DNA from 2 places in the Sporolactobacillus pectinivorans genome. Region 2 is predicted to be linked to the other one. Evidence: riboswitches for the same ligand, from Rfam matches in the RefSeq annotation. Region 2 holds a riboswitch; the other holds the start of a gene.

Region 1 (4,753 bases), 1.4 Mb from region 2:
TCAATGGGCTCATCTTTCAATTCTTCTTCAGCTTTCTCGCAAATGCATTGCCAAGGGACTGGATGCATTGTACAATCACGATTAATATGATAATGACAGCATACATGACATCCGGCTGGAAACGCGTATACCCAAATTGATAGGCAAGATCACCAAGGCCGCCTGCACCGACAAGGCCGGCCATCGCCGTTTCGCCGATCAGCCCGATCGCCGCGATCGTCAGCCCCAGAACAATGGAAGAACGTGCTTCGCGGATAATCACAAAACAGACAATTTTCGGTGTTGAGATACCCATCGATTGATAGGCCTCAATGACACCTCGGTCGACTTCAAGCATCGCCGATTCCATCAAACGGGCTATATAGGGGGCGCACGAAACAACTAGCGGAAAAATAACGCCCTGAACACCAATAGTTGTTCCTGCGATCAGCCTAGTTACCGGAAGAATCAGGAACAGCAGAATGATGAACGGAATGGAACGAATCACGTTAATGATCGTGTTTAAAACCGCATAGACTGCCGAATTCTCAGCCTGGCCGTTTTTGCGTGTCAGGATCAGGAAAACGCCCAGCGGGATGCCAATAAGAATTGACAGGATCAAAGCGATGGCAGTCATTTCCAGAGTCTGAATAAATGCCACCCAAATGGCACTGCCCCACAAATTGAAAAATTCAGCCATATCAGACATTCACTTCTTCCACAATAATATGTTCCGCCCGCAAAAAAGCTATCGCATCCTTGATCGTGTCTGTATTCCCCTTCAGGTGCACCAGCAGATTGCCGATTGACTGATCCTTTAGCTGATCGATGCCGCCGGCAATGATGCTCGGCAGAACATCAAACGTCTTGGCAAGCGTCGCAAGCGCCGGGTCTTTTGCAGACTCACCGAGAAAAGTCAGATTCACAAGTTCCCCGGTCGACAGCAGCTGTTTATAAATAGGTTCAGGTATCTTGAATCTGGACTCATTCCGGACAAACTGTTTGGTCAGCGGTTCCTTAGGCTTGGTAAAAATATCGACGACAGAGCCTTGTTCAACGATTCGTCCCTTTTCCATAACCGCCACACGGTCGCAGACTCTTTGAATGACGTTTAATTCATGAGTAATCAGGAAGATCGTAATCCCAAGCTCTTTGTTTACCTTGAGCAGAAGTTCCAAAATCGAATCCGTCGTGTTTGGATCCAGTGCACTCGTCGCTTCATCGCTAAGCAGCACTTCCGGTTCATGAGCAAGTGCGCGGGCAATGGCCACACGCTGCTTCTGACCACCCGACAGCTGGCTTGGAAAAGCTTTGCTGCGATCCTTCAAACCGACGATCTCAAGATACTTTTCGGTTCTCGCTTTGATTACTTTTTTAGGCACACCCTCCAATTTTAAAGGAATGGCGACATTATCGTAAACATTGGCGGTTTCAAGAAGGTTATACCCCTGAAAGATCATACCGATCTTCCGGCGAAGCTTCCGAAGGTTCTTACGGCGAAGTTTATTAATATCCGTTCCGTCTACAAAAACGTCACCGCTCGTCGGGCGTTCCAGTAGATTGACGCAGCGGATCAGCGTGCTCTTCCCCGCCCCGCTGTAACCAATAACGCCGAAAATCTCTCCCTTTTGAATTTCCAGCGAGACATCTTTCAGCGCTTCAATTTTATTTTTTCCCGCGACAAATGTTTTGGATACATGATGTAATTCAATCATTGCAATAACTCCTTACCATTCCGGAACTACTGAACCGCCGAATTGTTTTTCGATGAAGGTTTTTACTTCTGGTGAATGATAATATTTCTCGATTGTTTTAACTACTTTGTCATTTTTATCAGACGTACGAACAACGAAATAGTTCGGATATGGATTGTTGATGAGCGGTTCATGGAAAATGGAATCCTTCAGCACCGTCAGACCGGCTCCCATTGCGAAGTTCGTATTGATCGCTGCGGCTGCAACTTCGTTAAGCTGCTGCGGAAGCTGAGCTGCATCCAGTTCAATGATTTGCAGATGTTTCGGATTGCTGATCACATCCCGCTTAGTCGCGGTAACATTTGCTCCCGTTCTCAATTTGATCACACCGGCTTTTTCAAACAGCTGAAGTGCGCGGAGCTCATTGGCAGGATCGTTCGGGACAGCGATTTTGTCACCGTTTTTCAGGTCTTTCAGATTTTTAATGCTCTTAGAATAGATGCCCATCGGAAAAGCGACCGTTTTGAATGCGGCAGCAATCTTATACCCCTTATTTTGAATCTGGTCCTTCAGGAAGGGCATGGTCTGGTAGCTGTTCGCATCCAGTTCGTTATCATTAAGGGCAATGTTAGGCTGGTTATAATCATTAAAAACTTTCAGATGGATCGTCAAGCCGTCTTTTTTGGCCAGTTTTGCCACTTCTTCCATGACCTGCTGATGCGGTCCGCCTGTTACACCCACAGTGATATCTTTCGTACTTAAACCGGCTGAGGAGCTGTTACCACATGCTGAAAGTGCAAATGCTAAGGCAAGGATCAATAATAACGACAACGCTTTGACATACTTTTTCAATGTGCTTCCCCCAAATCTTTATGTTATTACTCGTGTTTCCAGCAATCTCCATACTCTGCTCCAGAAAAGAACGGCATGAAAAAAGCTCCTCCGTTAAGAGAAGCTGATCATTTTCAATTCTTCTCTTATCTCTCAGAATCCGGATATACGGATTCTGCAGGAATTGGCACCCTAATCAAAAATCAATTGGGTTGCCGGGTTTCATCGGGCCAGTCCCTCCGCCACTCTGGATAAGGAGTATTTAATTGGCTAGTGACTTGATTGTACATTGAAATTGATTCTGTGTCAAAAGTTTGTCGAATTTTTTTTATAAATTTTTTATCCAGAACCATCATCATAGTACAAATAAGTACGGGGTTAGAACTGACATACTCAACTCCCCCACACAATAAAGTAAGAAGGACAAAAGCTGCATAAGATCAGGATTCATGGATTTTACTTCGTATAAGATACATTTTACATAGTAATATTGATCCTTTATTCAAGCAATATAGGAGTAAATATGTTCAATAAATCCAATAAAATATTGGAATACTAAATCTAAAGGTATTAAAATTAAGACTGTACTCAATTGCTACTTAAAGGCGGTTTTTTATGAAAGAGCCAAAAAATATTGGATTCATTATCCTGATCACTGTGCTTGTTGTAGTGTTACTAATGAATATATATTTTTATTTCCGCACAAAAAGTATGGCAGATTTTGCTTATGCAATAGGGATCTTTATTGTATTAATTGTTAATTTGATTGTCATTAAATATAGAAGGTCGCATTAAAAACCCCCTCATAAAAATGTTTACGAACGAGTTTAAGCACGACCGTCTGCTACTGTTTGCGAAGCATGGAAAAAGGGATAAAATCATAGGACTTCCACTCACCTTTTTTCGTGATACCCCCTATATTCATCAGCATACGGATTGAAGTTCACCTGCGATCCAAAGGTATGCAAGCCCGCGATGATTGACCTTCAGGACATCTTCCTTCAACAGCCGGCTCCATTCCACTCACTCCGACTGAATAGGTGGTACAAAAACAACCTTTGCAGTGAAACAGAAGTTTTCGAACATCATGGCACCCCTCACAGACCAAAAGCTTGAACCCTTTTCTAAAGTTACCGCAGTTTCTGAATTTCTCGACTTCTTTAAGGAGAATTGAGCGAAGTCGGGTTCTATGCTTGGACTTAAAATACTCCCGGTATTGGTGACGATTGAAAAAGATATGTCTCAAAATATTTTTGTCCATAAAGGAAAGGCTATTAAGCTCTGTGATAATCTCAAATTTTATGCTTTCTTATCTTAAAAAAAACTCCCCGGTTACGGGAAGTCCACAACGTTTATTTATTTTCCACCAAAGCTGCGTAGCCTTTCGGATGGCTGCTGTGCCAGGCCCAGGCATCCGCCAGAATTTCCGGAATATTTGTATGCTCCGGCTTCCAGCCAAGTATCTTCTTCGCTTTGTCCGATGATGCGATTAATGTGCTCGGATCTCCTGCACGGCGCGGCGCGATTTCAGCCGGAATCGTTTCCCCGGTCACTTTGCGCGCGGCTTCAATAATCTCTTTCACCGAGAAGCCTTCGTTCGAACCAAGATTGAAGACGTCACTCTTCCCGCCCTTCAGCAGATAGCTGAGTGCCAGGCGGTGGGCGGCAATCAGATCTTCGATATGCACATAATCGCGGATGCAAGTGCCATCTTTAGTCGGATAATCATCCCCGAAAATTAGAATCTTGTCCCGCTCGCCGGCCGCCACCTGCAGCACGATCGGAATCAGGTGTGTTTCCGGATGGTGATCCTCACCGATAGCTCCCGCCTTGCTCGCTCCGGCAACGTTGAAATAGCGCAGTGCAACAAACTTCATCCCATAAGCGCGGTCGCACCATTTCATCATCTTCTCCATCGTCAGTTTCGTCTCGCCATACGGATTGGTCGGCTGTGTCGGCATATCTTCGGTAATCGGAAGCTGTTCCGGTTCACCATATGTCGCAGCAGTCGAGGAAAAGACGATATGCTTCACATTATTGTCTTTCATGACTTCAAGCAGAATTTGCATGCCGTAAACATTGTTATTAAAATACTTCAGCGGTTTTTCAACGGATTCCCCGACAAGCGAATTAGCCGCAAAGTGGATGACTCCGTCAATCTTTTCCTTTTTAAAAACCGAATCGAGAAACTCCTTATCACGGATATCCCCCTGGTAGAATTTTGCCTGCGGATGCAGTGCTTCTTTGTG
Region 2 (4,753 bases):
CGGATCGCCTGTTCGACCTGGTCGAGATTTGAAGTATCAACAAAAGTATGGTCAATGCCAAACCGGCCCAGTATCTGAGTCAGAATCCGGAAGGTCCCTCCATAGACGTTTTTCGGAACGATGGCGTGATCACCTGTGGAAAGCAGCAGGAAAGCTGTGGATATTGCTGCCATTCCGGAAGCGAAGGCAAAACCTTGGACGCCGCCTTCCAGCGACGCAATCGCTTTTTCCAGAGCTTCGCGTGTCGGATTGCCGGATCGGCTGTAATCATACTTTCCAAAGTGGTCGAAGTCTTTTTGATGAAAAGTCGATGACAAATAGACCGGAACATTAGCTGCACCCGTCTGCGGATCGACGGAAACGGTATTCCGGATCAACCGGGTAGAAAACTGGAAAGAATCAGTCATGGATCGTCACTCCCTTTTTCAGTGATTGAAAGGCCTGATCCAGATCCTGAATCAGATCTTCCGAATTTTCAATGCCTGTGGACAGGCGAAGAAGCGTATTAGTCAAGCCGTACTTGAGCCGCAGCGCTTCAGGAATATCGGCATGGGTCTGCGTCGTCGGGTAAGTGATCAGACTTTCCACTCCGCCCAGACTCTCGGCAAAGGTGATCAGCTTAAGACCCTTTAGAAAGGGTTCAACGTAAGATTGCTTGCTGATTTCGAAGCTGACCATCCCTCCTTTTCCCGGATAAATAACGTTTGTGACGAGAAGTTGTTCCTTCAGGTAGCTGACAATCTGTTTGGCATTGGCTTCATGCTGCTTCATGCGCAGAGCCAGCGTTTTCAAACCCCTAATCAACAGCCATGAGCTGAACGGATCAAGCACAGGTCCATAGGAATTGTGGCTGATCCTCAGTTTCTCAGTAATCTTTAAGGAGTTGGAAACAACCAGTCCTGCGAGCACATCGTTGTGCCCTGCCAGATACTTGGTGCCACTATGCACAACGATGTCGGCTCCTTCTGAGATTGGCTTCTGAAGAATCGGCGTGTAAAAAGTATTATCAACAATCAGTAACGCCTGACTTTTTTTTGCGATATATGAAATCCGGGACAGGTCAACCTCATGCATCAGCGGATTAGTCGGTGTTTCAATAAAAATAGCTTTTGTTTCTGCCTTAATCAGCGAAGACAGTTCCTCATAACTTTCACCATCCCAGTACGAGAACAAAATGTGGTATTGATTGGCGAGAATCTCAAATAACCGGTATGTTCCGCCGTAAAGGTCGCGTGAAGCGATGATGTGGTCTCCGCTGCTGAACAGTGAGAAAACAAGCTGTATGGCGCTCATTCCAGAACTACAGGCAAAACCCTCTTCTCCGCCTTCGATGTCGGCAATCGCTTTTTCGAGAATGGACCGTGTCGGATTTCCGGTCCGAGTGTAGTCGTAACCTTTTGATATACCAATCCCGCTGTGCCGGTAGGCCGTGGATAAATAGATTGGAACGCTCACAGCGCCCAGTTCGTCAAAACCATTCCCTATTTGTGTCAGTTTGGTTTCTACTCTGTACTCAGACATATTTTGATTACCCCTCTCATTTCATTGTTTGGTAATGATGCAGGAAAGCTTCGAGAAAGACAGCCGGATTTACCCACTATTTTTCTCAAAAATAAAAAGCCTTCTTCGGAAAGAAGAAGGCTTTGTCAGCAAGTTTCTTCTTATCCCTCAGGCACACTCCTGTACCTGCTGGAATTAGCACCTTACCCCTCTTTTGGCGGCGGTTGCTGAAGCGTCATCGGGCCAGTCCCTCGACTTCTCTTGATAAGAAAGTAAATCATTAAGTATTGTTCAATTAATGAAAAGTGTATAACAGTTTAATTGCTTTTTCAAGCCTATGTTTCTTTTTGAACTATTCTTGAATTGGGAAATCAATGAAATTTACGGCTTTTTTTTCTAAAATATGCTCTCGAAGTTAATACAGACCTTCACAGTAAATAAAGGCATGATCATCGAATGAGGATAGGCAACCATTGGAAATCAGTACGTTGCTCAGATGATTGATCACCGTAAAATTCTGAGGAGAGGCGCTCCCAAAAATATATTAACAAGTATAAATTCGATAATTACTATGTGTATTAAAATTAATTAAGTGTAACCCATCAAAATGATAAACTCCGTAAGATGGCCCATGTTTTTCGACTTGCCAATATGGCGTCTGTAAATTTAATTAATATTAAACACATGAGAGCAATGTGAATTTAATATTGACACTCTGAGATCCGGTATCTATGATTAGTGACAACAACTTAATTTTTAAAATTCTTGTACAGAGCGGCGGAGAGGTTGGCCCAATGAAATCTGATAACTAGTATTTAGTTGTATGGTGTCAATTTCCGGAACACGGGATGTGTTCAAAAGATGAGAAGAAGCAGGAATAAGCGTTCTTATTTTTCGGGCTTGTTTTTTGTGTTGATCTCAGGAGATTTCGCTTATTTCCAACAACTTCATTTTTTAAAAATTTCAAGCAATTGCCGGTTAGACTGTTCTTATCAGGTATAGCCACGAGAGGTTTAGATAGGGGTGGAGAATCAGATGCAGACAAAATTAACCCATGCAGCATTGCAAGAAAAGATGATACACTTTCGTCATCATCTTCATGAATATCCGGAACTGGCGGATCATGAATATGCGACAACAAGGTATATTAAAGAAATTCTGCAATCATGGGGAATAAAGATATTGCCGACGACATTAAAAACAGGTGTGATTGCGGAAATCGGCAATAACGCCAAGGGACCAACTATTGCATTGCGTGCCGATATTGATGCTCTTCCGATTACTGAGCAAACCGGATTACCTTACGAGTCACGAAACAAAGGCGTGATGCATGCCTGCGGACATGACATTCATACCGCATCACTACTTGGTGCTGCTTACTTGTTAAAGCAGGAAGAACAACAGCTGAGAGGCAGTATCCGCCTGATTTTCCAATTGTCGGAAGAAGCAAACGAAGGTGCTTTGCAGGTGATTCGTGCCGGGCATCTCAAAGGTGTCGCGGCTATTATCGGTTTTCATAACGAGCCGGGGATTTCATTGGGCAAGATCGGGATACGTTCGGGTGCCTTTATGGGTGCCATTGATAAATTTAAGGTGACACTTCGTGGCAAAGGGTCACACGCGGCGCACCCGGAAGCCGGTCATGATCCAATCATCGCCTTGACCACTACAGTAAACGCACTGCAATCAATCATCAGCCGTAATCTATCTCCACTCAGCGGTGCTGTTGTGAGCGTGACCCAGCTGAATGCCGGTAATGTATGGAACGTTCTACCAGAGACAGCCGTTTTCAGCGGAACCGTTCGAACACTGGGGGCCACCGACCGCAAGATGATCCATCAACGATTTTCTGAAATTGTCACACACACAGCGGCTGCATATGGAACAACTGCTGAGATTGACTGGTACAGCGGCGATCCTTCCGTGAACAACGATAGAAGACTTTCAGAGATTGTGGCTGACGAAACCGGTAAATTTGCGACTGTATTTATCCCTGAGCCAACACTGGGCAGCGATGATTTCGCTTGCTATCAGGAGCACATCCCCGGTGTCTATGCCATTATTGGCGTTAATGGGAATGTGAGCGTTCATAATGCCCACTATACAGCAGACGATGGTGTGTTAATCTATGGTGCCCGTTACTTTGAAAGGAATGCCGTCAGAATTTTACAAAAACTGGAAAATGAGTCAGTAAGATAATGTGACTGGCAAGGATCAGGTGCCCAGACAGCCATAGACTGGCTATGAATCTGCAATTGAACGGTGAGATAGAGATTCCGAAGGAGCAAATCCTGAAGGGAGTTAGTGAGGCATCATGAAGGAACTTAAAAAGACATTCGTTTCATTTTTCAAACTGCCACTGGTTTTATCTCTGTTATTAATGCTCTTGCTCGTTTCCGCTGGTTGCGGAGCACAAAATGCAGAGGTACCGCATCAGATACATAAAGCTGCCAAGGTGAAATCTTCGAAAAAACCTATGGTGGACGTATCGACTAACTACGATTTTAAAGTGAAAATAACCCCTCCAAAAGTTGGAAACGATAAACTGGCTCTTGCTGCCTTCTATAAAGGGAAAAGAACAACAGATCTCCAGAAGGTTTCTCTGTCAATAAAAATGGTGGTTATGGATATGGGAACGACTCAAATCCAGTTTCCGGTGAAAAACCTGGGTAAAGGGACGGTGCTTGTTAAAGATACATTTCTGATGCCCGGCCGTTTTTTGATCCATATCCATGCCCTAACAGCTTCGTACAAGGTTGCTAATAAGGATATCATTGTTAACATCGACAATTAACTACGGGAGAGCATCGTGCCGCGACAATCAGAAAAGTTGTTCGCAACACATCCGCCGTCCTTCTTACTGCGGATGCGTTGTTTATTTTTCAAAGCAGTTTATCTGCGATGGCAGTGTGAAATTGAGTCGGATTCTGTTGTTACATACACCATTCAGATTACTTCCGAGACGAAGGTAATCCCCAAACGGCATTACGTATCCTGGATAAGGTAAACTACCGAACGGATCAGTCAGTGGCGAGATGGTTAATAACGAACACAAAGGACAAAACAAGTGATCTGGCAGACGAACAGACAGGAAGTGGTCCCTTTGTCAAGATAGAGAGAGCTAAGATAGGGAGTGGTGTGTAAATCTGCTCTCTATTTTATTGCCCCGCTCTGAGCAATCTTGTCCCTCGGTTTTGTCCTAAGTGCCCTTCAGAGATAGCACAGTTGGGCTTTTATAATGATAATATACACA

Evidence for each region. A riboswitch is a leader RNA that binds a small molecule or an ion and turns the genes downstream of it on or off. The one in region 2 is predicted to bind S-adenosylmethionine.
Region 1: linked by a shared signal. The riboswitch ahead of COP04_RS00470 (MetQ/NlpA family ABC transporter substrate-binding protein) and the one ahead of COP04_RS07125 (PLP-dependent transferase) in region 2 are both predicted to bind S-adenosylmethionine.

The regions. Positions count from the first base shown of each region.
Region 1 is NZ_NXGA01000001.1:92,044-96,796, forward strand. It holds gene COP04_RS00460 (methionine ABC transporter permease) at 17-679, opposite strand; gene COP04_RS00465 (methionine ABC transporter ATP-binding protein) at 681-1,694, opposite strand; gene COP04_RS00470 (MetQ/NlpA family ABC transporter substrate-binding protein) at 1,707-2,525, opposite strand; SAM riboswitch class I at 2,648-2,762, opposite strand; partial or broken gene COP04_RS00480 (transposase zinc-binding domain-containing protein) at 3,352-3,765, opposite strand; gene galE (UDP-glucose 4-epimerase GalE) at 3,857-4,753, opposite strand, start outside.
Region 2 is NZ_NXGA01000001.1:1,475,356-1,480,108, forward strand. It holds gene metC (cystathionine beta-lyase) at 1-407, opposite strand, end outside; gene COP04_RS07125 (PLP-dependent transferase) at 400-1,521, opposite strand; SAM riboswitch class I at 1,659-1,771, opposite strand; SAM riboswitch class I at 2,263-2,368, shown strand; gene COP04_RS07130 (amidohydrolase) at 2,536-3,699, shown strand; gene COP04_RS07135 (hypothetical protein) at 3,815-4,294, shown strand.